4 regions of the Massilia sp. TWP1-3-3 genome follow, and region 1 is predicted to be linked to each of the others. Evidence: predicted binding sites of a transcription regulator. Region 1 holds the regulator's gene; each other region holds the start of a gene.

Region 1 (7,356 bases):
GTGACGGCCGTGGCCGGGCGCGTGTGGTGCGGCTTTGCCTGTCCGCAAACGGTGTACACCGAAATTTTCATGTGGATCGAGCGCAAGATCGAAGGCGCGCGCAGCGCCCGCATCCGGCTCGACCGCCAACCCTGGACGCTGGACAAGATCTGGCGCAAGAGCGCCAAACACAGCGCCTGGTGGCTGGTGGCGCTGTGGACCGGGATCTCGTTCGTCGGTTACTTTGCGCCCATGCGCTCGATGATGGCGGGCATTGGCGCGCTCAGCCTGGGGCCGTGGGAATGGTTCTGGATCGGCTTTTACGCGCTCGCCACCTACGGCAACGCGGGCTGGCTGCGCGAGCAGGTGTGCAAATACATGTGCCCCTATGCGCGCTTCCAGAGCGCCATGTTCGACAAAGACACGCTGATCGTTACCTACGACCGGGAACGGGGCGAGCCGCGCGGCGCGCAAACGGCCGAACGCACCAAGGGCGACTGCATCGACTGCACCCTGTGCGTGCAGGTGTGCCCGACCGGAATCGACATTCGCAATGGCCTGCAGTATGAATGCATCGGCTGCGCGGCCTGCGTGGACGCTTGCAACGGCGTGATGGACAAGATCGACCTGCCGCGCGGGCTGATTCGCTATTCGACCGACCAGGCCATGGAAAAGGGCTGGTCGGCGCGCCAGATCGGCGCGCACATCGTGCGCCCACGCGTGCTCATTTACAGCGCGCTGCTGGCCCTGATCGGCATCGGCTTTGGCACCGCGCTGGCGCTGCGCACCCCGCTCAAGCTTGACGTCATCCGCGACCGCGGCTCGATGGGGCGCGAAGTGGGCGACGGCGTGATTGAAAACGTGTACCGCCTGCAGGTGATGAACACCGGCGAAACGGCGCATCGCTTCCACATTGTCGTCAGCGGCCTGCCCGGGGTGCGCCTGGCCGACCAGGAAGAAGTGCTGCTCGACGGCGCCAGCACGCGCGCCGTGCCGGTGCGGGTGCAGACCGAACGGGCAGCCCTGACGGGCGGCTCGCATGCGATCATGTTCGAATTGAGCGCGCTCGACCAGCCCTCGCTCAAGGTCACCGAAAAAGCCGTATTTATCGTACCGAGATAATGAAGGAGAACCGCATGCAAACTGCTTCCCAACCCAGGCTGCGCACGGCGCCGCCATGGTATGCCCAGCGCTGGCCATGGCTGCTGATGCTCGGGCCGGCCGTGGTCCTGGTGGCCGGCGGCTACACCGGTTACCTGGCCTATACGCGCCAGGACGCGATGGTGGTCGACGACTATTACAAGCAGGGCAAGGCGATTAACCAGGACTTGCGGCGCGACCGCGTGGCCAGCGCCCAGCGCCTGTCGGTGGCGCTGCACTACAACGCCGGCGCGCATGCGATGCAGGGCGAATTGACCAGCTTTGGGCAGCCGGTCACGACCCCGTTCAGGATCGGACTGGCGCATTCGACGTTGCCTGAAAAAGACATTTTGCTCGCCGTGTATCCAGATGCACAGGGGCGTTTTTCGGCGCCGCTGCCGGCACTGGAGCAGGCACGCTGGCAGGTGAATGTGGAAGGGGGCAAGCGCGACTGGCGCCTGGCCGCCGAATGGCAATTTCCGGCCCAGCAGTCGATGACGATCGACGCCGATGCGGCCATTGCGCCATGAGGCAGGGCATGAAGCGCCTGGCGATGGCGGTGCTGTGGCCATCGTTCCTGGCCGCGGCGCTCGCTGAAGGCTTTTTCTTCTCGTGGGTCGAGCCGGAAGCGCTGTCGTCGCTGGCGCCGATGGCGGTCTACAGCATCGGGTTTTTCTTCTTCTGGACGTTTTGCACGCTGGCCGGCTTGCTGACGGGGTATTTGATCGTGGTGCCGGACGATGGAAAGGCGCCGTTTTGAGTCGTCGGGTCCCATGGGGCCCAAGTGACCAACGACGGCCGGCGCGTGAACGCGGGGGCGACGATTGGCGGCAATGGAACGGTTCAACTGAGCCAATGTTCCATGGGTCCGTCGCGTGCGCGACGACGATGTGGGGGGACTTTTACGGGTAGCCTGACTCAGGCCATCGGGCTGCACTGCGCGGTACCGGCGGCCATCGCCTTGAGCATCACCGGGTCGAGCAGCGTCACTTCGCGCTTGTCGACCTTTAACCAGCCCTGCTTTTTGAAGCGCGACAGCAATCGACTGATGCTTTCAATGGTCAAGCCCAGATAATTGCCAATATCTTCACGCGACATGCGCAGCTGAAAGCTGGTCGGCGAATACCCGCGCGCCGCGTAGCGCGACGACAAATTGACCAGAAACACCGCAAAACGCTGCTCGGCGCGCATATTGCCCAGCAATAGCATGACGTTTTGTTCACGCGTGATTTCCTGGCTCATGATGCGGTGAAAGTGACGCAGCAGCGTCGGCACCTGGCCGAACAAGTCTTCAAGGCGGGTGAACGGAATCTCGCACACTTCGCTATCCTCGAGCGCCACTGCGTCGCAATGGTGGCGGTCGCCGCTGATGGCGTCCATTCCCAGCAATTCGCCGGCCATCTGAAAACCCGTAATCTGTTGTTCTCCGGCCGCATTGACCTGGTAAGTCTTGAAATGGCCGAAGCGAATCGCGTACAAACTGCGAAAAGGCTGATCCATTTGGTACAGGCGCTCGTCGCGCAAAATGCGGCTGCGCTTGCCAATGATCTGGTCCAGCCGACTCAGTTCGCCCTCGTCGAGCCCCATGGGAAGGCATAATTGGTGCATGCTGCATCCTGCGCAGCTTGCTTTCAAGACGTTGATATTTAATACAGCTGCAGGGGGATTCGGTTGATTCATTCAGTCATCATACTTCATCGCAGCTTATCGGGTTTTTAAAAAGCGGACATCCACGTGCAAAACATCGCCCGTCACCTTGGCCTTTTTCGCCTTCTTCGGCTTCTTGACGACCTGGCCTGCCGTATCGGTCAGCGGCACCCGGTGCTCGGGCGAAAAGCCGGGCTCTTCGATGCGTTCCAGGGTTTGCCGCGTGAACATTTCAATGGCGGCGAGCAAGTCCACCTCATCGGCGCATACCAGCGACACCGCCTGGCCCGCATTGCCCGCGCGGCCGGTGCGGCCGGTGCGGTGGATATAGTCTTCGGCCACGGTGGGTAAGTCGAAATTGACCACTTGCGGCAAGTCATCGATGTCCAGCCCGCGCGCGGCGACGTCGGTTGCCACCAGTATCTTGCACTGGCCCGCCTTGAAACGCTCCAGCGCCCGCAGGCGCGCCGGCTGCGCCTTGTCGCCGTGAATCGCGTCGGCCGCCACGCCATTTGCCGCCAAGGTGTCGACCAGTTGGTCGACACCCTTGCGCGTCTTGACGAACACCAGCACCTGGCCCCAGCGCAGCTTGTGCAACAAATGCAAGAACAGTTCCGGCTTGCGTTTTTTATCGACCGGCACCACCCACTGCCGAATCCGCTGCACCGTGCTGTTGCGCGCGCTAACTTCAATGCTCAGAGGGTTGTTCAAGAGCTTGCCTGCCAGCGCGCGGATCTCGTCGGAAAACGTCGCCGAAAACAACAGGGTTTGGCGCTTGGCGGGCAGGGCGGCAAAAATCTCATTCAGTTCGCGCGAAAAGCCCAGGTCGAGCATGCGGTCGGCCTCGTCGAGCACCAGCGTTTGCAACTGGTCGAACTTGACCGCATTCTGGCGGTACAGGTCGAGCAGGCGCCCGGGCGTGGCCACCAGTACGTCGAGCCCTTTGCGTAGCTTCATCATTTGCGGATTGATGCTCACGCCGCCGTAAGCGACATGGGTGCGCAGCGGCAGGCCGGCGCCATATTCCTTGAAACTGTCGTGCACTTGTTCGGCCAATTCGCGCGTGGGCACCAGCACCAGCACGCGCACCGCGTTGCTGCCCGCCTGGCCGCCTTCCATGGTCAGGCGCTGCAGCAGCGGGAGGGCGAAACCGGCGGTCTTGCCGGTCCCGGTCTGGGCTGCGGCCATTACGTCGCGCCCGGCCAGGACCGGGCCGATCGCCTGTGCCTGCACCGGCGTGGCGCTCGTGTAGCCAAGCGCATCGAGCGTGCGCATGAGCGGGTCGATCAGACCGAGGGAAGCAAACGACATGGGCAAACCTTGCAGCGTTGGGAATGGAGCCGACAGTTTAGCCTGTCCGCCCGTGTCCGTCCCACAAAGGTGGGCCAGCGCGGCCGCGACGCTGCATTGCCAGCCTTCGGCTCAAGGCAATGTGGGGAGCGATGTCTCATCACCGGAAATTAGTCTGGCCCATCTGCATCACGACTTGCTGATTTTGGGACATGGAAATTATGGCGACCGCATTCAAAAAGACGCCGGGTATACGCATTCGGCGCGCTCACTGGCTCGCCTGCTCGAGAAACGGGGTCTGCCGAAAGCGTTTGCGGGCAAGGTCATCCTATGGTCGTGTTTCGGCGGCGCGGCCGCTGGCATGGCGCAATCGCTGACATTCAAATTGTCCTGTCGCGGCTATACGAACGTCCAGGTAGGGGGCTGCCGCTGGATAACGGGCACCATCGTCAACCGTGTGCTGTTATGCCGCAGAAATACCACGCCCGAGAATATAGCCGGTGTGGATGCTCCCGCCGCCATGGAGGACATGATGCGCTACTGCGATAGGACCGTCGACGATGACATTGGCTGGTTTTCCCGCCTCCGTCGGCCCCTGCGGGGTTCTGTCGGATAATGCCGGAAGTCACGGACCGCGCTTGCTAAGCTGCGCCTACGACTACTGACCCGGAACCCCTCATGACCAGCCTCTTTTTCCTGTTTCGCCTCACCGTTTCCTGGATGGTGCTGTATTTCCTGTGCGCCTTGATCGCCAACGACGCGCTGCTGCAACCGATCGGGCGCGACGCCGGCGGCTTTATTGCGGCGACCGGCATGCTGCTCGGCGCCGTGGTCTTGATCACGGCCTTTTCGCACCTGCGCCGGGTGCGCCTGATTACCGGCGAAGTCAACAGCAGCTCGCTGTCGAACCGCCAGCGGCGCCAGATCGAAATCCCGTTCGAAGCGGGAGCCGCCTTCGACCTGGTCGAGGCGGCGGTGCGCGAACTGCCGGGCATCGAGTCGGTCGACAGCGCGCGCGACAGCTTGCAACTGCGCGCCAAGATCAAGCGTATCGACCCTTACAGTGGCGACACGGTGCAAATCCAGTTCACGCGCCACTTGCGCACCCACTTCAACCAGATCCTGGTGACGGTCGCGCCGAATGGCGAGGCCGGCAGCGTGACGCTCATTTGCGAACCGGAGCGCTCAGCCTGGAGCGACTGGTTTTTCGTCGACTTCGCCACCAACCTGGAAAACGCGGAAGCGATCGTGCGCTCGGTTACGCGGCGCGTGGCCGGCCTGCGCCGCGCCGAGCAGGCCAGCGTGGTCCAAAGCGCCACCGAAAAGGAATTGACGGTGGCCAAATTGAGTTTGCTGCACGCCCAGGTCGAGCCGCACTTTTTGTACAACACGCTGGCCAGCGCCCAACTGCTCACGCGCACCGATCCGGCCCGCGCTGACGAGATGCTGGGCAACCTGATTCTATACCTGCGCCATTCGCTGCCGCGCACCGAAGATAGCCTCTCGACCATTGGCGATGAACTCGAACGGGCCCAGGCTTACCTCGACATTCTGAAAATTCGCATGGGCAGCCGCCTGTCGCTGCAGGTCGAGGTCCCCGCTGCGCTGCGCGCCGTGCTGTTTCCCACGATGATGCTGCAAACGCTGGTGGAAAACGCCATCAAGCACGGGCTTGAACCCAAGTCCGGCGGAGGCACGGTGTGGATCCTGGCGCGCACCCACGAGACCGCGGTGGCGGTCACGGTGGCCGACGACGGGCGCGGTTTTTCGGCCGAGGGCGGCGGCACCGGCATCGGACTGCGCAATGTGCGCGAACGGCTGCGCCTGGCCTACGGCAGCGCCGCCTCGTTTGCCATCGTGGCCAATTTTCCCAGCGGGGTTGCGGCCACGATCACGGTGCCCAACACCGCCCTGAACACGATCAAAAAGGGAGCGCAGCATGACTAAGTGCGTAATTGCCGAAGATGAAACGCTGCTGCGCGAGGCGCTGGTGATGCTGCTGGGCGAGGTCTGGCCGGAACTGAACATTGTCGCGGCCTGCGACGACGGCGGCAGCGCGCTGGAAGCGATTGCCCTGCACCAGCCCGAGGTGGCCTTTTTAGACATTCGCATGCCCGGCTTGAGCGGCCTGGAAGTAGCCGCCGCACTGCCCGACGCCAGCCCCGGCACCCAGGCGGTGTTCGTCACCGCCTACGACCAGTACGCAATCGACGCCTTTGACAAGGGCGCAGTCGACTACCTGCTCAAGCCCGTGGCGCGGGCCCGCCTGGCGGCCACGGTGCAGCGCTTGAAAGCGCGCATCGCCGGCGGCGCCGGCGACAGCGCCGCGCTGGCCGCCCTGGTGGAGCGGCTTGGCCGCAGCATTCCCAACAGCGGCAAGGAGCCGCCGCTGGTGTGGCTGACCGCCAGCGCGGGCGCCGAAACGCGCCTGATCATGGTTGACGATGTGGCCTACTTCCAGTCGGACACCAAGTACACGGTGGTGATGACGGCGGGCGGCGAAGCGTTGCTGCGCAAACCGATCCGCGAACTGCTCGACGTGCTCGACCCGGCGATCTTCAAGCAGATCCACCGCTCGACCATCGTCAACCTGCGGGCGGTGGCGTCGATCACGCGCGATGACGCGGGCAGGGGCATGGTCAGGCTGAAAACGCGGCCGGAGACGCTGTCGGTCAGCCAGCCATTCATGTCGCTGTTTCGCAACATGTAATGCGTGTAAGCAGCGGTAACTATGTGTGTTGGCGAACAGAAGTTCATGTTGCCTCTGTTAAACTTCGTGCATGACCAGGAGCGGGCATCAGCCCGCTGCCTGTGGTCAGGCGCCATTGGCGTTTCGTCACTTGCGAAGAGGCACACAATGAAAAAATTACTAATCGCCGCAATGATCATGACGGCTGCGGCCGGCGCGATGGCGCAAAATCTCAGCCTGCAGCTGGGCCAGTCGGGCTACTACGGCAGCATCGACCTGGGTAACCTGTCGCGTCCGCCGGTGATCTACCAGCAGCCGATGATCATCCAGCAAATGCCGCAATACCGCAACGCGCCGCCGATGTACCTGCGCGTGCCGCCCGGCCACGCCAAGAAGTGGAGCAAGCACTGCGCTGCCTACAACGCCTGCGGCCGGCCAGTCTATTTTGTGCAGGACAGCTGGTACAACAATACTTATGCTCCGCAGTATCGCCGCTCGCATGGGGGCGATGGCCACCGCGACGAGAACCGTTACGACAACCGGCGCGACAATGACCAGCGCGGCTTCCGGCTCGACGAGCGTACCAATCACGACAACTACGACAAGCACGA
Region 2 (7,356 bases), on a different contig from region 1:
TGATGTTTACCGAAGTCGATTTCCTCGACCGTTTCGCCGCCGCGCGCGCGCACGGTTTCGAGGCGGTCGAATGCCTGTTTCCGTACGACTGGCCAGCAGAACAGATCGCCGAACGCTTAGCCGCCAGTAACTTGCAACTGGTGCTGCACAATCTGCCCGCCGGCAACTGGTCTGCCGGCGAGCGCGGCATGGCATGCGACCCGGCCCGATTGGCCGAGTTCCAGGACAGCGTAGGGCGCGCGCTCGACTACGCGCGCGTGCTGGGCGTGCCCCGGCTGCACTGCCTGGCCGGCTTGCTGCCCGCAGGCGTCAGTACGCAGCGCGCGCAAGCGGCTTACATCGACAACTTGCGCTTTGCCGCGAAGCAGCTGCGCGCTCACGGCATCGACTTGATGATCGAGCCGATCAATACCTACGACATGCCCGGCTATTTCCTCACTAGCAGCGCGCAAGCGGCCGACATCATCGCCGCCACGGGGGCCGACAATCTGTTCCTGCAATACGACATCTACCACATGCAGCGCATGCAGCGCATCGAAGGCGCGCTGGCCGACGGCATCGGCAAGTACTTGCCGCTGATTGGCCACATGCAGCTGGCCGATGTCCCGGGCCGCCACGAACCGGGTACCGGCGTCATCGACTTCCGCGCGCTGTTCGCCTTGGTCGATGAACTGGGCTACAAGGGCTGGATCGGCTGCGAATACCATCCCGTGGGCGAAACGGCCGCCGGGCTCGGCTGGCGAAGCGCACTGCAGGCTTGAGTTCGAGCAAACTGCGCTCAGCTTTGTAGGGCAAGAATGGGAACTTCCTGCACGCCACTTGAGCGCGTGCCCGAAAGGACCCATGAAATCCTGCCGCTCCTTTGCCGCCCTCGCCCTGATCGCCTTGTCCATGCTGGTGGGCGGTTGCGCCTCCACCGGCAATGTCAGCCTGGTCGAAGTGCGCGAGTTCGCCGACGCCTCCGCCAAGCTGGGCGCTTACTCGGAACTATCGAAACGCTATCGCGACACCTATGCGCGCGAACAGCCCTATCTGTCGGCAATTGCCGACCGCATGGCCAAGGAAACCGACGCCAAGCGCCGCGCCAGCGCCGACGATTTCCTCGCCGTGCAGCGGGCAATGGTGCTGTACATGCAGACGCTGAGCATGCTGGCCGGCGACGCCCGCTACGACCTCACGCCCCAGCTCGACCAGATGGGTACGGGTCTGCAGGCGCTGGCCGGCAGCGGCCTGGAGCAACGCCACGTGATCGCCTACACGGGCCTCACGCGCCTGCTTACCCGAGTGATTGCTTCCAATTACCAGAACCGCAGCGTGGAAACAATGGTGCGCGATGGCGACGCCCATGTGCGCGTCCTGCTCGACGGCATGATGACGCTCACCCGGCTGTACGCCAAGACCCATGACAACGAAAAGAAAACCGTGCTCGGCATGTTCGATGTTGAAATTCCTTTTTCCGGCAAGCCGCAAGACCGCATGCTGGTAACCATGGCCAAAGTGCATTACCAGGACAAGGCGCACGAATACAAGGCGCTCGACAAGCGCTATGAGCTGGCCCAGCAAGGTCTGTCGAAGGTCGCGCTGGGACACCAGAAAATGCGCGAGCGGCTGGACAACCTGAAAAGCGACGAGGCGCGCCACATACTGGGCGACTACGCCAAAGACTTACGCTTGATCTACAGCGCCCTGGGCGCCAACTAATTACTAAGGAGAGAGCGCCATGGCAAACGAACCGAACGGCTTGAGCACGGTTGCGCAAATCGAGGCGCTGGCCGACCAGCTCTCGGCGATCGCCGACGACATCCACGTGCGTGTGATGAAAGACATTAACGGCCACAAGGGCGCGCCGTTTACCGAGGCCGAACAGGCCATCGCGCGCGGCTTGCTGGAAGACGAGGTCGTCTTGCGCCAGCGCGCCAACGGCTTGTACGCTGACGCTGCCACCTACGTGGTGCAGTCGCTCGGTCAGTCGCAGCAAAAGATCAACCAACTGACCGCAGACGCGGCTGAAAAGATCCGCAAGATTTCCAGGATCGCCGACATTACCGGCCTCGTTGGTGGCTTGCTGGTGCTCGCCGGCGCGGCCGCGACGGGCCAGCCGGCGCCGATCGTGGCAGCCATCGAGCGCGTGAGCAAGCAGGTCAAGCGGGTTGCCGCGAGCACGCCACACAAGGCCGTCTGAAGCAGGTCAACAAGCATGCACGCCAACGCGTGCGTGCGCCCCTGTCACGGCCGCGGAACGCGCTACACTGGCATCAGCCAGCACACGCCGGCGTTTCCCGTATAACAATCCACGGAGCAAGGAATGAACGCACTCGATGCGGCGCAACTTGCGCTGCTCAGCGACCTGTTGGAGCGGCGCCGCGCCGCACTGGCCGGCCCGCCAGGCCTGCGGGCAACAGCGGGCGGACGCGACCGGGCGGTGGAAGAAATCGAAACCTCGCCCGCCGACAAGGCAACCGTGCGCCTGCTCAACGACCTGGCGCTGGAAGCGGCCGGGCACAATGCATCGCAACTGCACATGATCAAGCACGCGCTGGCCAAGTTCAACGATGGCAATTATGGGGAATGTGAAGAGTGCGGCAATCCGATCGGCTTTTCGCGCTTGCAGGCGCGACCGGAGGCCAGGTTGTGCATTACGTGCCAGACGCGCGCCGAGAAGCGCTAGGTCCGGCGGGTAGGGGTAGAGGTAATTCCCGCCCCGAAGAAATCCGTGCCTGCATTGTCCTGGCGCACGCGCGAGGACAATGCAGTATTCGTAGTAGTAGTAGTAGTACTAGAATTGCTTAGCTCATGTGTTGCCCGCCATTGATCGCAATATTTGCCCCCGTCACAAAAGCGGCTTCCTCCGACACCAGATAGGCAATCAGCGCCGCCACTTCGGCCGGCTCGCCCAGCCGCCCCATCGGGATCTGCGGCAAAATCTTGTTCTGCATGATCTCTTCAGGCACTTGCATCACCATCTTGGTCCGCAAATAGCCGGGCGAGACGGTGTTGACGGTGATGCCATGGCGCGCCATTTCCAGCGCTACCGCCTTGGTAAAGCCATGCATGCCCGCCTTGGCGGCGGCGTAATTGGCTTGCCCGAAGGCCCCCTTCTGACCGTTGACCGACGAAATATTAATAATGCGCCCCCACTTTTGCGCCATCATGGGCTCGATCGCCTGCTTGCTCACATTAAACACACTGTCTAGATTGGTGCGCATGACTTCTGCCCATTCCTCCAGCGCCATCTTGGACAGGCTGCGGTCGCGCGTGATGCCGGCGTTATTGACCAGTACATCCAGGCGACCCATATCGGCCAGCAAGCTTTGCATCATCCATTCGGTGGCCGCGTAGTCGCCCACGTCCACCTTGTACGCCTTGAAGCGGTAGCCGTCGTCGCGCTGTGCACCGAGCCAGCCTTCGGGCGACTGGTTGGACGGCGAATACGTGGTTGCCACCTTGAAGCCCGCGTCGTGCAGCCTGCGGCAAATGGCTGTTCCCAGCCCCCCCATGCCGCCGGTAACCAGGGCAACTTTCTGATCATTCATGACACATCCTCGTTTTTGTATTTGTCCCGACGTAAGTCTAGGGGCGCCTACAACACGGAACATTGAGCAATGTCAAAGCCAGCCAAGAACTGGTTTAACATGATGGTGGTCAACTTAGTTCAGAGGTGTCCCCATGGCTTTTCCCACCATTCTCGTTCACGTCGACAACGGCGCCCGCGCTGGCGAAAGGATTCGGCTGGCAAGCGAGCTTGCAGCGCGCGCCGATGGCCATCTGATCGGCGCGGCCGCGACCGGCGTCTCGCGCTTTTTGTATCACAGCATGCCGGCGGAACAGAACGACCCGACGCTGGCCTTGCATCTCGATTTCCTGCGCGAGCAGGCCCGCACTGCGCTGGCGGCGTTCAGCGCGCAATGCGCCGACCTGCGCCACGGCGCGTATGAAGCGCGGGTGATTGACGATGAGGCAGGCGCTGGCATCAGCCTGCTGGCGCGCGCGGCCGACTTGATCGTGCTCGGGCAGGCCGAGCCGCAGGCGAAGGCGAATCTGGCGGACTTGCCGGTACACGTGGTCACCAATTCCGGGCGGCCCGTGTTGATCGTGCCGTTCGCCGGCCACCATGCCACGGTCGGGCGGCGCATTCTAGTGTCGTGGGACGGCGGGCGCGAGGCGGCGCGCGCGCTGCAGCTGGCGCTGCCGCTGTGCAAGGATGCAGATAGCATCACGATCGCCGTGTTTGAAGTGGCTGCGGACGAGCACAAGGCAGCCGATGCGCTGGTCGCCGATCCGCGCCCGTGGCTGGCGCGCCACGGCGTCAAGGCGGCGCTGGCGGTGCACGCGCTCGACCACCAGCGGCGGCTGAACCGGCGCCACGAAGTGGGTGAGCGACTGCTCTCGCTCGCTGCCGACACGGGCGCCGATTTGCTCGTGATGGGCGCGTACGGGCACTCGCGCTTCCGGGAATCGATCCTCGGCGGGGTGACCAAAACGGTGATGGAGGCAATGACATTGCCGGTGCTGATGGCGCACTAATAGGGATCAAGCAGGGGGATCAAGCAGGCGCATCAGGCAGGCGCATCAGGCCGGCGCATCAGCCCATCAATTGCCGCCTTGCCAGTCCAGATCGCGGATCCGGGACACTTGCCGACGCCGCATCATGGACCACAACTCCTGCGCCTGCGCCTCGCTGCCCACCATGCGCCGCGGCGTGGCCAAGGCCAGTTCGCAATCGCTGTCGGACCATTCTTCAAAGCGCAGCTCGCCCGTGCTGCTCACTTCGGCGACGTACATCAAGCCGTCGTCGTATCCAAAGCGCAAGACAGCGCTGGCGGCATCCACCGCGGCGCCGCCCTTCACGCGCTGGTACAGTTCGGCCAATGCGGCGGCCAACTGCTGCTCGGACGGCGAAGCAATGTCGCGCCCATCCGCACGCGTGAGGGTGACCCAGGCTTGTGTCATGTGACGCGTCCTCCTGTCGGTACTCGATTGCCATGCGCGGTTGCGGTCCGCTGGTAGCGGCGACCGCCTATGCTACAAGCATAATACCGAAAAACGCTTCCATGGGAAGCGTTTTTCTGGGGAGGTGGAGGCAGTGAACGGCTTAATGCACCAGCACAGGCAAGCTGAGCGGATCGAAATCGGTCCAGTCGCCGCCTACAATGGTGCCACTGGCGCGTTCGATATGGTCCGAACCCAGGCGGCGCATGACCTCCAGAACGCGCTGCTCGTCGTCGGCCTGCTCGAGCGCCACGGCGACCAGCATGCCGGCCTTGCGCGGCTCGAAACGGTTTTCGCCGGTGCCGCCCTGTTCGCCCTCGCCCGCTTCTTTCATCTTGGTCAGGCTGAACAGGGAGCCGACATGGGCGCCCACCAGACCGCCCACGATGGGTCCGGCCGGGCCCGTCACGACCGAGGTCGCCAAGCCGATGGCCGCACCCACCGCACCGCCCGTCGCGGCGCCCTGGAGTACGCCTTCGGGCGTTTCCGCCGCGCCCGGGGACTGAACGCGGTCGCCACCGATGGCCGTCATGTCATGCTGGCCCGGCTGGTTGACGTAAAAGCTGCTGATGCGATCCTCGGCGAACCCTGCGCGCTGAAGCTCGTTTCTAGCCTGCTCGACGTGGTCCTGAAGTTGAAAATGTCCTGCAACGATGGTCGACATGCTGAAATCCTCCTGCGTAAGTGAGCTGCCAGCATGCGCCTGTTGGGCCGCGGCTTCCGTACGCCAGCACACTGATGCGCCTTGCATCATTGCCAATGCCCGAAGCCGCCCTCCGATTCGCTCTCGCGACGCGGCTGCGGCAGCCAGGCGCGCGGGTCCACGCGGTAATACTTGAACAATTCTGCGAACAGCGCGGCGTGGCGCTCCGACATTTGCCACGGCTTTTCGAAAAAAGTTTCAGTGGCGACGGCGAAAAACTCGGCCGGGCTGGTCGCCCCATAGTGGTCCATCACGCTTTGCTGGCGATACATGGCGTCGGTCTGCAAGCTGGCAAAGTCGCGCGACAGGACGTCGGACCAGTTGCGGTAATTGTCGGCACTGCCGAGGTAAGGGGCGCCATTGTTGCTGCCGGACTCGCTATCGAGCTGGTGCGCGAACTCGTGCAGCACCACGTTCTGGCCGTCGTTCCAGTCGGCCGCGCCGCGCTGCACGTGGTCCCACGACAGGATCACGCGGCCATCGCCCCATGATTCGCCAAGCAAGTCCTGGCGCGCCTCGGTCACCACGCCGGCCGCGTCCACCTGGTTGCGAGGCACCAGGAAAGCGCTGGGATAGACCAGGATGGTATGCAGGTCGGGATAGACGCGGCTGGGACGGTTGAGCAGCAGCAGGCAAGCCTGGCCGGCAATGGTCAGGCGCATCTCGTCGTTCACCTCGAGCCCGGCGCAGCCGACGAACTTTTTCTGATACAAAAATTGCTGCACCAGCTTGTGCAACTGATGCTGCAGGTCGCCGGACATGCGCGCATAGATGGGAATATTGCGCATCAAAATGGCTTGCCACGCGGGCGCGATTTCGCGCGCCAGCACCCGCTTCAGGCGCCAGCCGGGCAAGCCGTAGGCGAGCGCCAAGCCCGCGGCCACAGCGCCAATCAATATCAGCACTTCCATCAGTTTTCCTGTTGCAGAGGCATTGCCTGGGCCAGCAAGGTGTAAGAATCTTGCCGCACCTGGGGATCGAAGGCCCAGGTGTTGACTACGATATGGTCCAGCCCCAGCCGGTCGGCCAAGGCGGCGATGCGCGCGGCCACTTGCGCGCCTGTGCCCACCAGCGCATTGCTGCGCAGGGCAGCGGCGCGCGCCGCTTCAGCCTCCGAGAACGGATAGGCGGCAGCCTCTTCGGGCGACACCAGCGGGCCCAGCAAACCCTGTTCGAAGCGCACGCGCCAGTGCTTGCGCGTGATCAGTTGGCGCTGCGCTTCGGCCTCGGTTGCCGCGGCCAGCGCCCACACGCAAATGGTGGGCTGCGGCGTCGGGAAACGCGCGCTGGGCCGGTAATGTTGGCGGTACAGCGCCAGTGCCTGCTCAACGCCCTGCCCATCGCTGAAAAAATACGCGAAGGCATACGGCAAGCCCAAGTGGGCGGCGAGCTGGGCGCCATATGCCGAACTGCCCAGTATCCACATTTCAGGGCTGGTGGGCCCCGCCGGCTGGGCGCTGATGGCCCGGTACGGATGACCCTCCGGCAAACGCTTGCCTTCGAGCCAGTGCTGCAGGTCGATGATTTGTTCGGGAAAATCGTCAGCACTTTGGCTGGCATGGGGATTGAGCGCGCGCGCCGTCAGGCGGTCCGAACCCGGTGCGCGGCCCAGGCCAAGATCGATCCGGCCCGGCGCAATGGCTTCGAGCACGCGAAACTGCTCA
Region 3 (7,356 bases), on a different contig from region 1:
GCTTCGCGCTTCTCCGGTATCTACTGGCTGCCAACTAGAAATCGCCACATTTGACACCACGAAAGCCTAAACCAACATCGTCCTCGCGCACGCGGGGACCCAAAGAACGGTAGCTCGGTTGAAACGTTCTATAGGTCCCCGCGTGCGCGAGGACGATGTTGGTTTGGAGCCGTGGGGTTGAGAACATCGCAACTCATGTTCGGCGACGCGCTTTTCCGACCGTCTGGCTGCCGACTAGAAATCGCCACCTTTGACACCGCGAAAGCCCAAACCAACATCGTCCTCGCGCACGCGGGGACCCATAGAACGGTAGCTCAGTTGAACCGTTCTATAGGTCCCCGCGTGCGCGAGGACGATGTTGGTTTGGCGCTGTGGGGTGGAGAACATCGCAATCCATGTTCTTTCCAGGACCGGCGAGCGTGTTACATCACCCTGCCCGTTATTTCTGCGCCAGCACCCACTTGGCCAGCGTGGCCGCTTCAGCCGGGCTCACGGCATTCGGCGGCATCGCCATCGGACCCCAGACACCCGTGCTGCCTTTGGTGATGCTGGCCACCAGCTTGGCTTCGGCGTCCTTCTGCCCCTTGTACTTGGCCGCCACATCGCGGTAAGCCGGTCCGATCACCTTCTTGTCGATCGCGTGGCAACCCATGCAGTTCTTGGCCTTTGCCAGATCGGCGTTGGCCTGTGCCTGGCCGCCGACAGCCATGGCGGCGAAGGCAAGCAAGGCGAAAATCGTGGTCTTCATAATCATCTCCATATAAACCGCAAACGCGGCAAAACAATTGTAGAACGAGCTTTCCAGTGCACGGACCGCACGCGCCGATTTACTTGAACCAGCTTAAGAACCAGCTTAAGAACCAGCTTAAGAACCAGCTTAAGTACGCGCTCTCAGATCGTCTTCGAGTAACGCATGCGCTGCAGCGGGATCTCGTTGGGACTGCCGAAGTATTTGTCGAACACCATGCACAGGTTGCGCACCAGCAGGCGCCCGGCCGGCGTGACGGTCAGCGCGGCGTCTTGCACCGTGAGCAGGCCGTCAGCCTCGAACTCGCGCAGGCGCGCCAGTTCCGGGCCAAAGTAGAGCGCAAAGTCGATGCCGTGCGCATGCTCCACCGACCGCACGCTCAGCGCAAAGTCGCACATCAGGCGTCCGATCACGTCGCGCCGGATCACGTCGTCCGGCGTCAGTTCAATCCCGCGCGCCACCGGCAAGTGGCCCGCATCAAGCCCGGCGTAATAGCGCTCCAGCGATTTTTCGTTCTGGCAGTACGACTCGCCCACGGCGCTGATGGCCGACACGCCGCACGAAACCATATCGGTATCGGCGTGCGTCGAGTAACCCTGGAAGTTGCGGTGCAGCTGGCCGCTGCGCTGGGCCACGGCCAGCTCGTCGTCGGGCTTGGCGAAATGGTCCATGCCGATGTAGACGTAGCCGGCTGCGGTGAGGCGCTCGATGCACAGGCCCAGCATGGCCAGCTTGTCATGGTCGGTGGGCAGGTCGGCGTCGACGATCAGGCGCTGCGACTTGAACAGCTGCGGCATGTGCGCGTAATTGTAGATCGAGATGCGGTCCGGGCTGGCCGCCACCACCTTGGTCAGCGTCTCGCCGATGGTCTTCAAGCTTTGCTTGGGCAGGCCGTAAATGAGGTCGATGCTGATCGAGCGAAAACCGGCCGCGCGCGCCGCGCTGATCGCGTCGTGCGTCAGGGCGTCGGGCTGGATGCGGTTGACCGCTTTTTGCACTTCCGGGTCAAAGTCCTGCACGCCCAGACTCACGCGGTTGAAACCCTGGCGCCGCAGCGAGCGAATGCGCTCCGGGTCTACGGTGCGCGGATCGATCTCGATCGAATACTCGCCGCTGTCGTCGTCGGCAAAGGTAAAGCAGCTGCGCAGGTGCTCCATGAGCGAGGCCATCTGCGCGTCGGTCAGGTAGGTCGGCGTGCCGCCGCCCAAGTGTAGCTGCTCGACCCGCTGTTCGCTGCCAAGCAAGGCTGCCTGCAGGCTGATTTCGCGCTTCAGGTAATCGAGGTAGATGGCCGCCTTGTCGTGTTCCTTGGTGATGATCTTGTTGCAGGCGCAGTAGTAGCACAGCGACTCGCAAAACGGGATGTGCAGATAGAGCGACAGCGGCAATCGCGCGGCGCCCTGGCCCAGGCCCGCCACCACGGCGGCATACTCGGCATGGCCGTAGCCGGCGCGAAAGCGGTCGGCGGTCGGGTAGGACGTATAGCGCGGACCCTGCTGGCTCATTTTTGCAATCAGCGCGGCGTCGAAATGGACTGCCGACGAGGGCGCGCCCTTCAAGCCTGTCGCATCGTTGTTTCCCATGGTCGTTCTCCTGTTTTCGCCGCAGACAGCGGCGTCAATTGCTTCTATTCGGCAATCATGGTAGTCACGCCTGCGAAGCGCGGCAAGCCGAATCGTGCGCTGCGCAACTATATTTGCACGTGCCACGTGTTCTTCCGGAAATTTGATCTACATCATGGGCAATTCCCGCGCAATCCCGATAAGATCCGCTCTCCTGGCGCTATCTGGCATGCACGTTCTGGCGTGCCAGTGCCGCCAACCCCGACCGCGCACCCCCGCCACCACTACTGCGGAAAAACCTAAACTGGATCAATTTTAGCCCTACATAATCTTTGCACCGAATAAAAGATGCAAATAGAATGCATCTTAGTACTCACTCCATCACTACAACATCAGAAGGAACATCATGCACGCCACGCGCAAACTATGGACATGGCTAGCTGTCATCTGCGTACTTTCATTTGCCGCCCTTGGCTGGGTCGGCCGTGAAATTTACCTTGAGGCGCCGCCCATCCCGATGCAGGTCCGCAGTACCGACGGAACTGTGCTCTTCTCGAAAGATAACGTCCAATACGGCCAGCAGGCATGGCTCATGGCCGGCGGCCAGCAGCTCGGCACCGTCTGGGGCCACGGCAGCTACGTCGCGCCCGACTGGTCGGCCGACTGGCTGCACCGCGAGGCGCTCGCCTTGCAAGACCTGCTCGCCGAACGCACGCTCTCGCGCAAGTACGCTGAGCTCGACGCCGGCGACAAGGGCAAAATCGACGTCATGGTCAAGACCGAACTGCGCACCAACACCTATGACGCGGCAACCGGCACCCTGGCGCTCTCGCCAATTCGGGCCGAAGCCGTGCGCCGCACCGCTGCGCACTTCAACGATTTGTTCGGCAACGCCGCTTCCCTGGACGCCTTGCGCGAACAGTATGCGATGACGCCCAACGCGCTGCCAAAGGCCTACGACCGCGAGTCGCTCACCGCCTTCTTCTTCTGGACGGCGTGGGCAGCGGCCACCGACCGCCCGGGTGAAACCAACCTGTCTTACACCAGCAACTGGCCGCATGAGCCGCTGGTGGACAATACGCCGACCGCGGGCACCGGCATCTGGTCGATCGCCAGCGTCATCCTGATGATCGGCGCCATCTGCGGCATGATTTTCTACCATTCGATGCACAAGGAAGAAGGCGACCCGGTTCCGGCCAAGGACGACCCGCTGTTCGAACTGAAGCCCACCGCATCGATGAAAGCGACCCGCAAGTACTTCTTCGTGGTCGTCGGCCTGATCCTGGCGCAAGTGGGCATGGGCATCATCACGGCCCACTACTCGGTGGAAGGCACCAGCTTCTTTGGCTTCCCATTGGCCCAGATCCTGCCCTTTACCATCAGCCGCACCATCCACACCCAGTTCGCGGTGCTATGGATCGCCACCGCGTGGCTGGCCACCGGCCTGTACATCGCCCCTGCCATTTCGGGCCATGAGCCAAAGTACCAGGCGCTGGGCGTGAACGTGCTGTTCTATGCGCTGCTGTTCATCGTGGTCGGCTCGACCGCCTTCGGCTGGCTCGGCACGCTGCAAAAACAGGGCACCGACTTTGCCTTCTGGATCGGTAACCAGGGCCTGGAATTTACCAGCATGGGCCGTATCTGGCAGATCCTGCTGTTCGTTGGCCTGCTGTTCTGGGTCTTGCTGCTCGGCCGCGGTCTGTGGCCTGCCCTGAAAAAGCCATCGGAAAGCCGTGGCCTGATCGCCATGGTATTCCTGGCGGCACTGTGCATCGGCGGCTTCTATGCCACCTCGCTTACCTGGGGTCCAAAAACGCACTACTCGATGGTTGAATACTGGCGCTGGTGGTTGGTCCACCTTTGGGTTGAAGGCTTCTTTGAAGTGTTCGCCACTGCCGTCATCGCGCTGCTGTTCACCCGCCTTGGCCTGATTCGCGCCGCTTCAGCCAACACCGCCATCGTGCTTGAAACGATCGTGTTCCTGTTCGGCGGCATCCTGGGCACGCTGCACCACCTGTACTTTACCGGCACCCCGACCGCCGTCATTGCGATCGGCTCCATGTTCTCCGCGCTTGAAGTGGTGCCGCTGTCGATCATCGGCGTTGAAGCCTACCGCAACTTCCAGCGCTCGAAAGCGGCGCCGTGGGTACAGAACTACAAGTGGCCGATCCTGTGCTTCATCGCAGTGGGCTTCTGGAACATCGTTGGCGCCGGCCTGCTGGGCTTTTCGATCAACACCCCGATCGCGCTGTACTACATGCAAGGCATGAACATGACGGCAGCCCACGGCCACGCAGCGCTGTTCGGCGTGTACGGCATGCTGGGCATCGGCCTGATGCTGTTCTGCCTGCGCGGCCTGTCCGATCGCCTGGCCTGGTCCGACAGCGCGCTGCGTCCGATGTTCTGGCTGCTCAACATTGGTCTGGCGATGATGGTGTTCATCTCGCTGGTCCCGGCCGGCATCTACCAGGCCTGGGCAAGCGTGTCGCGCGGCGTCTGGTACGCCCGCTCGCCTGAAGTGGTCCACTCCGCGTTCATGGAAACCATGGTCTGGCTGCGGGTACCGGGCGACATCGTGTTCACCGTCGGCGTGATGTTCCTGGTCCTGTTCATGTGGCGCTTGGTTTTCCAGAATCGTCCTGCGCGCAAACTGGCGGCAGCACAGCTGGCAATCGTCAAGTAAAGACCCCCGGCGCCGGCCTGCCAGTTGGTTGGCAGCCGGCGCCGGTTGCATGTTCACGCAACAGGGATCACCCATGCGCCTGACCGACTACACCGACTATGCACTGCGCTTGCTGATGCATCTGGGAGGACATCCCGGCAAGCTCATCACGGTGCGCGAGATCGCCGGCATTCATGGCATTTCGCGCAACCACCTGACCAAGATCGCGCACCAGCTTGGCGCGCTTGGCGTTTTGCGAACACTGCGCGGGCGCGCCGGCGGCATCCAGCTGGCGCGGCCACCCGAGCAAATCATGTTAGGGTCTGTCATTCGCATGACGGAGCCCGATTTTCAAATGGTCGACTGCTTTTCCGCCGCACCGAGCAACTGCCTGCTGGCCGGCCGCTGCGTTCTCAAGGGCTTGCTGGCTGAAGCCACCGCCGCTTTTCTTGAGCGGCTTGACCGCGTGCCGCTGTCGGCCCTGCTGGGCATTGGCCCCGGACCCGCGCCCGAAGGCGTCCATCTGCTCTCCTTTTGCCGTACCCTGACACCATGAACTACCTCCTTCTCAAGCATGCGCACATGACCTTCGCCGCCATCAGCGCGGCGCTGTTTTTGGTGCGCGGCGTGTGGATGCTGGCCGACTCGCCCATGCGCGAGCGCGCCTGGGTCAAAAGCCTGCCGCACATGGTCGACTCGCTGCTGCTGGCCACGGCCATCGCGCTGGCCTGGTGGAGCGGCCAGTCGCCCACCACCAGCGCCTGGCTGGCGGCCAAGGTGGGCGCGCTGATCGCCTACATCCTGCTTGGCTCGGTCGCCCTCAAATACGGCAAGACGCGCCTGATCCGCGGCGCCGCTTTTGTCGCCGCCCTCGCCTGCTTTGGCTACATCGTCGCCACGGCCATCACCAAAAACCCCCTGTTCTTTCTCCCTCTTCTTTCTTTGAGAGCGCCATGACACAGCACACCGTTCCCCCTGAAGTGTTCCTGGACTTGCGCGGCATGTTCCCGCCCGAACCCATGGAACGCGTGCTCGACGCCCTCGCCGGCCTGCTCGCCGGCCAGCAGATCCGCTTGCTGATCGAACGCGAACCGCACCCGCTGTTTCGCATCCTGGAGCGCAATAACTACCTATACACCACTACCCAGCCGGAGCCGGGCCTGTACCAGATCGTGATCCGGGAGCGCTGATGCAGCGCTCCCTTGCCTATGCGCTCTCGCCCGCGCCAGGCTTGCCGCTGCGTTTTCTGCTGGCCGCGCCATGGTTCGGCGTGCTCGCCGCGCTCGCGCTGTTTGCCGCCGGCGAGCGCGCCTTCGCCTCGCGCTGGTCGGCCGGCGTGCTCGGTTCGACCCACTTGCTGACCTTGGGTTACCTGGGCATGGCGATGGCAGGTTCGATGCTGCAGCTGATTCCCGTGGTCACCGGCGCCGCCGTGCCGGTGAGCCGCGCGGCGGCGGCGACGGCCTGGGGCGGCCTGGCGCTGGGCGCCCTGCTGCTGGCATGCGCGCTGGGCCTGGGGGCAAGTTTCCTGTTTCTGCCGGCCGCGCTGCTGCTGGCGTGCGCTTTCGCCGTGCTCCTGGTCGTCATTGGACGCGCCTTGTGGCGCCCTGGCACGGCGCCCGCCATGCCGATGGTGCGCGGCATGCGGCTGGCACTGGCCGGCCTGGCCGTCACGGTGTCCCTGGGCGTGACGCTGGCGTTCGCCCTGAGCGGCGCACTGGCCGCGCCGGTGCCGATGCTGGCCGACCTGCATGCCGGCTGGGGATTGCTCGGGTGGGTCGCCATGCTGGTGGTGGGCGTCGCGTTCCAGGTGATCCCGATGTTCCAGTCATCGAAACTCTATCCGGCGCAGGTAACGCGCTGGGCGCCATGGCTCCTTTTCAGCCTGCTGGCCGCCTGGTCCGGCGGCGCCCCGTATGCCGGCGCCCTGCTGGCAGCAGCCCTGGTCGCCTTTGCCGCCTTCACGGCGTGGCTGCTCACTACCCGCAAGCGCAAGGAGCCGGACGCCACCACGCGCTACTGGCGCCTGTCGCTGGGCAGCCTGGCGGCCAGCGCGCTGCTGTTCTTTCTGCCCCCGTCAGCGCAAGCCCCGCTCGCCCTGGGCGTCGTGTTCATCGGCGGCTTTGCGATGGGTGCGGTCAACGGCATGCTGTACAAGATTGTGCCGTTCCTGCTGTGGTATCACCTGCAAAGCGATCCGCATGCGACCAAGGGCCAGGTGCCGACGATTCGCCTGATCCTGCCCGACGCTCTGGCGCGGCGCCAATTTTACTGGCATGCGCTGGCGCTGGCGGCGCTGCTGGGAGCCGTCTACTGGCCCGGCTATCTGGTGCGCCCGGCCTGCGCGCTACTGGCCGTCTCGAGCCTGCTGCTGGCAACCGACC
Region 4 (7,356 bases), on a different contig from region 1:
GGCGCTTCGGCCAGCACCACCCCGGAGGGCAGCTGCTCAAGGATGTTGGCAAAGCGGGCGCGCTCCTTGGTCAGCTGGGCCAGCAGTTTTTCTTTTTCCAGCTCGGCCGCCTTGAGGCTGTCGATGGCCACGCAGGCACCCATTGCGCAGGCCGGAATACTGACAATTGCCTGGCCTGCAGGCCGGCGTCTCGCGTGACTGCCCGGATGGGGAATCAAACTCCTTCCAAGCGGCAGTGACATTCACATTGAAATTGACATTGACATTGACATTGAGAGTGTTTGGCCTGAGGGCTTGCCGCATTTCCATTGCTGGGCTATTCCTTTTGGTAGATCAGGCCAAACAGCAGCAGGATGACCGCGATCAGCGCGGCCGCGAGGCGCCAAGGCGGCAGGTACACATCGGGAATGATCGCCTTGTCGAGGGTGAGCGGGATATTGTTGACCGTCATGGCGGCAAAACACAGGCCGCTCCAGAACAACAGGCGGTGGCCGGTGCGCCGGTAGCTGGCCAGCAGCAGCCAAGCGCAGGCAAGCGAGGTCAGCGTGCATAGAAGGACAATGTGACGGGCATCAGGTGTCCTTTCGCCATTTGAAGGCGTCGGCAAATTGTTGCGCCTTGCGATCGAGGCTGGCGCGGATAAGGTGGGTGATCTCGACCAGCTGGCGGGCGTACAGTTCGGCCAGGGCATCGACGGTATGGCGCAGGCCCTCGAACGTGGGCTGATATCAGTAGCAGTAGCTGCCAGCCTGGCTGCAAGCGGCGTGGCTGGAACCAGGGTGGCTGGAACCAGGGTGGTCGGGAAAAGTTTGGCCGGAGCTAGCTTGGTTGGAGGAATTTTCTCCCGGAATAGGGTAGCCGGAAGAAGCTTCGCCGGAAGTGGTATGGCCGAGGGATGCTTGGCCGGGAGATGCCTGGCCGGAAATCGTGTGGCCCGAAGACGCTTGACCGGATGTAGTATCGCTGGAGGTCGTGTGGCCGGAAAAAGCTTGGTTGTTAAAACCTTGTACCGAATAGGCATGGCCGGATGCAGCATGGCCGGTAGAATCCTCGCTGGTACCTTCTTGGCTAAAACCAGCTTGGCCGGAAGTAACTTGACCCCAAGACGTGTCGCTGAACGCGCCGTTGGAGGACCGGTGCGCGGCGATCATGCCGCTGCCGCACAGAACGGCCATCAGCGCGTGCGCGGTTTTCGTGCTGATGTACGAGTCAACCGGCCAGCCCCGCATCGCTCCACAACTCGGCCTCGGTCGCGCGTAGCAGCAGCAAGGCTTCCAGGTGCGGCACGGACCGGATGCTGGTCAGTACGAAGCGGCGTATGTCTGCGGGAATCGGTGGCGGCGCCATGACAGGAACTTCCGGTTGCAAGGCAAGGGGGAGCCATTTCATGCGATTCCAAAATGCAATGCCATCTCCTATCGTGCGCGCCTTCAGCGTTCAAGGACGTAGGTGCCAGGGGCCGGGCACAGGCCGCGAGCGACCGGCCGCGCCGGTACGTCAGGCCTGGGCGCCACGCGTTCGAACCAGCGCAGCCATTCTTCCCACCACGACCCGTCATGCTCCTGCGCCGTCTCGATCCAGCGGTCGGGGTCGGTGTAGCAGCCGCCGCGCTGTTGCAGCGCGGTATAGTAATGGCGCCCCTTGTGCCCCGGTTCGCTGACGATGCCGGCGTTGTGCCCGCCGCTGGTGAGTACGAACTGCACTTCGGACGACGGCATCAGGTGAATTTTGTGCACCGACCGCCATGGCGAAACATGGTCGGTCATGGTGGCCACCGCGAAAATCGGCAGGCGGATATCGGACAGCGCCGCCGGACGTCCGTTGACATGGTAGCGGCCCGAGAACAGGTCATTGTTGAGGAACAGCTTGCGCAGGTAGTCGCTGTGCATGCGGTAGGGCATGCGCGTGGCGTCGGCGTTCCATGCCATCAGATCGGTCATGGGCGCGCGCCGCCCCAGCAAATACTGGTTGACCGCCAGCGACCATACCAGGTCGTTGCTGCGCAGCAGGCGGAAAGCGCCGGCCATCTGCCGGTTGTCGAGGTAACCCTGCTGCCACATCAAGTCTTCAAGCCAGGCGATCTGGCTTTCGTCGATGAACAGCATCAACTCGCCCGCTTCGCTGAAGTCGACCTGGGCCGCCAGCAGCGTCATGGACTTGAACAGGCCGCTCTTGTCACAGCCCATGGCGGCGGTGGCGATCGCGAGCAGCGTTCCGCCCAGGCAGTAGCCAACCGCGTTGATGGCCTGATCGGGCACGATGGCGTGCACCTGATCCACGGCCGCCATGACGCCGTCGCGCAGGTAGTCTTCCATGCCCACGTCGCGGTCTGCTGCGGTCGGGTTGTGCCAGGAAATCATGAATACGGTGTGTCCGCGCCCAACCAGATAGCGCACCAGGGAATTGTGCGCAGACAAGTCGAGGATGTAGTACTTCATGATCCAGGCTGGCACGATCAGCAAAGGCTCTGCGCGCACGGTGTCGGTGGCGGGCGCATATTGGATCAGCTCGATCAGGCGATTGCGGAACACGACTCGACCGGGCGTGGCCGCAACTTCGATCCCGGGGCGGTAGGCCTCGGACCCGGCTGGTGCAGCGTTGCTGAGCCGGCGCTGGTTGTCTTCGGCCAAGTTGATTGCGCCGCGCACGAAATTGGCGCCCCCTTCGGCCAGCGCCGCGGCCGAGACGTCCGGATTGGTGGCGATGAAATTGACCGGCGAGAACAGGTCAAGCAGCTGGCGGGCCGAGAATGAGACCACTTGTTCGTGATGCCGCGTGACACCGTCGATGCCGGTGGTAGCGTTGTACCACCACTGCTGATTAAGCAGGAAGGCTTGCTGCATCAGGTTGTACGGCCACTGCTGCCATGCGGGACCGCGAAAGCGCCGGTCCTGCGGCAGCGGCTCGATGACCGGCTCAGTGTCGCCCAACGCGGCGCAGGCGGCGTAGCCGAGCCAGCGTAAATCCTTGTTGATCGCCTTTTCGACCAGCAAGCCCCACTTGCCGGGTGACTGTGCCAAGTGCATGCCCCAGTCAAGCCAGGCGAGCGCGAGGCTGGTGGGCGAAATGCCCTGCGTGAACTGGCCCATCATGGCGTGCAGCATGCGGTCAATATTGGTGGGCGGCTCGGGCGGCTCATGGTAGAGCACGGCAAAGTCAGTTCGCTTTTGCAAGTCTTTCCTGCGGTCCTGCCCGACGTGTTGGGACATGGCGCGGCTCCTGCTGTCAGTGAAACGCCAGCTTCTTACGCGTGTCAAATTGGGGCTTGATCGGCGTCAAACGTGTGCCGCTGGTGTGGGGTTTGGCTTACTGTAGATTGCTGGTGTAGCGGCGATTTCAAAGGAGCTTTTTGAATGGCAACGAACCCTCCAACGCAGGCAAACGACGGCACCGTTGCGCAGCCGTTCGTGCTGCCAATTGCGCGCGAAGAAGTACAGGTCTCCGTGCGCCAAATCGACACCGGCCGTGGCGTGCGCATTCACAAGACAGTAAGCGAACAGGATCACCGCATCGACCAGTCCCTGCTGCGCGACGTTGTCAGCGTCAGGCGAGTTCCGGTCGACAAAATAGTGTCCCTCTCTGAAGCGCCAGCGGCGCGTCAGGACGGCGACACATGGATTGTGCCCATTCTCGAGGAAGTCCTGGTAGTGGAAAAACGTTTGCGCATCAAGGAAGAGGTTCACATCACGCGCACCGCGCATGCAGAACCTTTTTCCGACACCGTCGTCTTGCGCTCGGAGCATGTCTCCATCGAACGATTCGACGAAGGCCCTGAACCCGAAGTCAATTCTACAAACGGAGGTACACATCATGCAACACACACTGATCGCCGTCTTTGATAACCGCAGCGATGCACAAACGGCGCTGGAAGATCTGGTCGCGTCCGGCTTTTCCCGCAGCGTCGCGCGCCTGTCCGAAGGCGACCCCACCGGCCAGACCAGCCTGGAAAGCGGGTCCGCACATGGCAGCTCCGCCAGCGCCGGCGCGGCGACCAAGGACAACTCCATCGGCGCGAGCATCAAGAATTTTTTTGGCGACATTTTTGGCGCAGACCGCAGCACCGACGCCCAAATGTACTCCGATGCCGTCAACCGTGGCCACTACGTGCTCACGCTGACGGCCGACAGCGAACCTGAAGTGGAGCGCGCGGCCGACATTGTGGAGCGCTACGGCCCGGTTGACATCGACGAGCATGCGCAGCAATGGGGGGCGGGCGCCACCGGCGGCCAGGACAGCATGCGCATGGGCGCCGGCGCCATGCAGCAAGCGTCGGGCATGGCGCAGCAGGCCAGCGCGCAGTCAGGCATGCAGTCGGGAATGCAGTCAGACATGCAGGCAGGCCAGCGGCCGCTGCAGGGTTCCGGCATACAAGGTACGCAATACCAGGATTCCCAGCAGCGCGCCGCCGACACCACTGCCATTCCCGTGATCCAGGAAGAACTCAAGGTGGGCAAGCGCGAGGTGCAGCGTGGCGGTGTGCGCGTCTATCAACGCGTGGTGGAAACGCCAGTGAACGAAACGGTCGGCCTGCGTGAAGAGCATGTCAATGTCGAGCGGCACGCAGTGGACCGTCCGGTCAGTGCGGCCGATGTCAATGCATTCCAGGAAACGACAATCGAACTGCGCGAGTCGGCCGAGGAAGCGGTTGTTGAAAAAACCGCGCGCGTCGTCGAGGAGGTCGTAGTCGGCAAGGAAGTGTCGCAACGCCAGCAAAATATCAGCGATACCGTACGCCGTACCGAGGTCGAAATCGAGCAGCTCACGCCGCACGACGACGCCTATTTCCGGGGCCACTGGAACAGCATGTATGCCCGGTCTGGCGGCGCCTATGAAAATTATGCCCCCGCTTACAGCTATGGCAGCTCGATGGCCAATAACGAGAAGTACCGCGGCCGCCCATGGAACGATGTCGAAGGTTCCTTGCGCAGCGACTGGGAAACCCGCAATCCTGGCTCCACGTGGGAAAACATGAAGGCGGCGGTACGGCACGGGTGGGAACGCATTACGTCATAAGGGCGCAGTGCCAAGGGAGAGGGCAAGCGTACTGGCGTCAGAAGGCGCCAGTACGCTTGCCGGCGGCATTTGGTAGCGGCGCGACGCTAGAGGATGAATAATTGTAAATATTACACAAATGGCAATGTCTCATGGTAGGATGAGATCTTTTCTTTTCAACACATTTCCAAAGACCAATGCTCAAACTGGCTTTCGTGCACACACTTTCCATCGTCGTCGCTGCTATCGGCACGGCCGTTTTGAGCGTGAGCAGTGCCAGAGCTGCCTCGCCAGAGCTTACCCTGTCCGCGGACCAGTCTCACGGCGAGTCGCTGCCTCGCAAGCGCCATATTGGCGACGTATCGTATCCCACGATGTGGCGAATGCAACAGCGCGTCGCTGCCCTGCTACCCAAGAATGCGACCTTGATTGCACCTGTTCTTCGCCTGTCGCTCAAAGGCATGGGGCAATTTGACCGGACTGAATTTCAGCCCGAATCCTGGGCCGTGGCAATTGTTGGCAAGACAGTTGATGAACGCGTGCCCATGCGCCGTGGGGGCTACTTCGCGGTGCCGGCGCTGCCGCAGGCGCAGGTCCGCAGTGAAGATGCAATCGTCATGTTCAATGCCCGTGAGCGCAAAAGCTGGTTCGACGTGGGCTGGGATGTGCGGGTGCCGTCGGGTGGCACGCTTGCCTATACCCAATTTGGTCAAGCGCTGGCTGAACTGAAACGGGCACAGGATGACATGCCATGGTGGGACATCATGGCAATTCCTGAAAAAAATGCCAGGTTTGATGCCCTTCGCGCGTGTTTTACCACTGACAAGGGAAATATTCTGATCGCCGGGGAGCCTGCCGGGAAGAAACTGAGTCCCCATTGCTCGCTGCTGACGTTCGACCCGCAACGCTTGAACGGCGATCCGGCCATCGCCTTTGTCGGCGGCCTCGATTTTGTTACGCTCGACAATGCGGCCAACTACACGGTGGACACGGGCGACGCCTTGTAAGCCGGCATACGGCGCCGACCTGATGCAGAGAAACCTCCATCGCCGCAGGAGCCGACGTAAAACTGTCTGCGTCGGTTCGTGGATGTCCACGCGCAAGGGTGTTGCAGAAGGGGAGCCGTGCAGCAGCGTTACATCGTTCCCGCACACGAGGATTTTGCAAGCCGTCCCAGGGCCATTGGCCATCCAAAAAATGTGCCGCTTGGGAACGCGAAAAGCATACCTGCATCGCCTTTGCGCCCGGGGCGCTGCGAGAACGCTGTAGTGCAGGTTTGCGGGTGGCGGACCTTCGCGATTTTGCTCACCAGTGAATCGCAAAACGTTTTGCCGCACTTTCGGTCGCCAGGACGATGTCCCGCCGCCGTGTGATTGCTGGTCACGCGGGTGAGCTGAAAAGCAGGCTACACGGCTTCGGTCGCGGGCAGGCTGATCCGGTTGCGGCCCATGTGTTTGGCGCGGTACAGGGCGGCGTCGGCGGTGGCCACCAATTGGCTCGGATCGGTGTCGGTGGCGGCAAAGGCCGTGGCCGCGCCTATGCTCACCGTGACATGCTTGCTGCCGCTGCCGTGCGGCACTTGCAGTTGCTCGATGCGGCAGCGGATCCTTTCAGCGACAATTGCCGCGCCCTTGAGCGCCTGGTTGGGCAAGATCACCGCAAATTCTTCGCCGCCATACCGGGCCACCAGGTCATTGGCGCGCATCTCGTGGGCGACGGCGCCGGCGATGCGCTTCAGGCATTCATCACCACCCAGATGGCCATTGGCATCGTTGAACGCCTTGAAGTTGTCCACATCAACCATCAACAGCGACAGCGGCTGGTGTTGGCGCATGGCGCGTGCCCATTCGGCGCGCAGCGTATCGTCGAAGCAGCGGCGATTGGCAAGTCCGGTCAGGCCGTCGCGCGTGGCGAGTTGCTCGAGCGCATTTTGGGCCGCTTTTTCTTCCGTCATGTCGCGCAGCGTTTGCACCACGGCCGCCAGTTCGCCGTCGTCGTTGAAAATAGGACTGGCGTCGGCCGCTAAGTAGCGCCGTTTTCCGCAGCGCGGCATGTCGCACCAGCTTTCAGCGCACAGGGCGCTGCCGGTGAGCGGATCGCGGCTGGAGTGGGGATACAAATGGACAATTTCATCGGTGCGGTTCTGGATCAGCAGGTCGGCCAGCGTGGGCTGCGGCGAATCGTAAAAGCTGCGCCAGTGGTCGTGCGTGCCGAGCATTTCACGAGCGGGCACGCCGGTCAACTTTTCACAGGCGCGGTTCCAGATGATGACGCGGCAATCAGCGTCCAGGACAAACGTGGGCACAGCGAGCATTTCCATTAGTTTATTGGCAAATGCACGCTCCTGGTCCGGCGCGTGGTAGC

Evidence for each region. Region 1 encodes FNR, which switches genes on or off when oxygen is low (the NO sensors DNR and NnrR bind a similar motif). Its sites were predicted from a motif close to TTGATNNNNATCAA; they were not measured.
Region 2: the regulator FNR is predicted to act here: its motif matches at 3,596-3,609, upstream of ACP7D4_RS21460 (universal stress protein).
Region 3: the regulator FNR is predicted to act here: its motif matches at 2,474-2,487, upstream of hemN (oxygen-independent coproporphyrinogen III oxidase).
Region 4: the regulator FNR is predicted to act here: its motif matches at 3,266-3,279, upstream of ACP7D4_RS03540 (PHA/PHB synthase family protein).

Annotation. Positions count from the first base shown of each region.
Region 1 is NZ_JAFCWX010000009.1:22,595-29,950, forward strand. It holds gene ccoG (cytochrome c oxidase accessory protein CcoG) at 1-1,101, shown strand, start outside; gene ACP7D4_RS10790 (FixH family protein) at 1,116-1,649, shown strand; gene ACP7D4_RS10795 (hypothetical protein) at 1,658-1,879, shown strand; gene fnr (fumarate/nitrate reduction transcriptional regulator Fnr) at 2,038-2,799, opposite strand; gene ACP7D4_RS10805 (DEAD/DEAH box helicase) at 2,824-4,077, opposite strand; gene ACP7D4_RS10810 (hypothetical protein) at 4,130-4,672, shown strand; gene ACP7D4_RS10815 (sensor histidine kinase) at 4,735-6,003, shown strand; gene ACP7D4_RS10820 (LytR/AlgR family response regulator transcription factor) at 5,996-6,766, shown strand; gene ACP7D4_RS10825 (hypothetical protein) at 6,914-7,356, shown strand, end outside.
Region 2 is NZ_JAFCWX010000026.1:54,448-61,803, reverse strand. It holds gene hyi (hydroxypyruvate isomerase) at 1-761, shown strand, start outside; gene ACP7D4_RS21480 (hypothetical protein) at 844-1,701, shown strand; gene ACP7D4_RS21475 (hypothetical protein) at 1,721-2,182, shown strand; gene ACP7D4_RS21470 (TraR/DksA family transcriptional regulator) at 2,306-2,668, shown strand; gene phbB (acetoacetyl-CoA reductase) at 2,787-3,533, opposite strand; gene ACP7D4_RS21460 (universal stress protein) at 3,667-4,524, shown strand; gene ACP7D4_RS21455 (hypothetical protein) at 4,591-4,950, opposite strand; gene ACP7D4_RS21450 (hypothetical protein) at 5,093-5,653, opposite strand; gene ACP7D4_RS21445 (zinc-dependent peptidase) at 5,740-6,603, opposite strand; gene ACP7D4_RS21440 (LLM class flavin-dependent oxidoreductase) at 6,603-7,356, opposite strand, start outside.
Region 3 is NZ_JAFCWX010000043.1:4,120-11,475, reverse strand. It holds gene ACP7D4_RS25680 (c-type cytochrome) at 440-748, opposite strand; gene hemN (oxygen-independent coproporphyrinogen III oxidase) at 892-2,331, opposite strand; gene ACP7D4_RS25670 (nitric-oxide reductase large subunit) at 2,717-4,993, shown strand; gene ACP7D4_RS25665 (RrF2 family transcriptional regulator) at 5,067-5,528, shown strand; gene ACP7D4_RS25660 (SirB2 family protein) at 5,525-5,929, shown strand; gene ACP7D4_RS25655 (DUF2249 domain-containing protein) at 5,926-6,162, shown strand; gene ACP7D4_RS25650 (hypothetical protein) at 6,162-7,356, shown strand, end outside.
Region 4 is NZ_JAFCWX010000003.1:49,273-56,628, reverse strand. It holds gene ACP7D4_RS03555 (EAL domain-containing protein) at 1-143, opposite strand, end outside; gene ACP7D4_RS03550 (DUF5985 family protein) at 317-607, opposite strand; gene ACP7D4_RS03545 (hypothetical protein) at 1,210-1,389, opposite strand; gene ACP7D4_RS03540 (PHA/PHB synthase family protein) at 1,431-3,209, opposite strand; gene ACP7D4_RS03535 (YsnF/AvaK domain-containing protein) at 3,354-3,839, shown strand; gene ACP7D4_RS03530 (YsnF/AvaK domain-containing protein) at 3,811-5,013, shown strand; gene ACP7D4_RS03525 (hypothetical protein) at 5,190-5,999, shown strand; gene ACP7D4_RS03520 (sensor domain-containing diguanylate cyclase) at 6,398-7,356, opposite strand, start outside.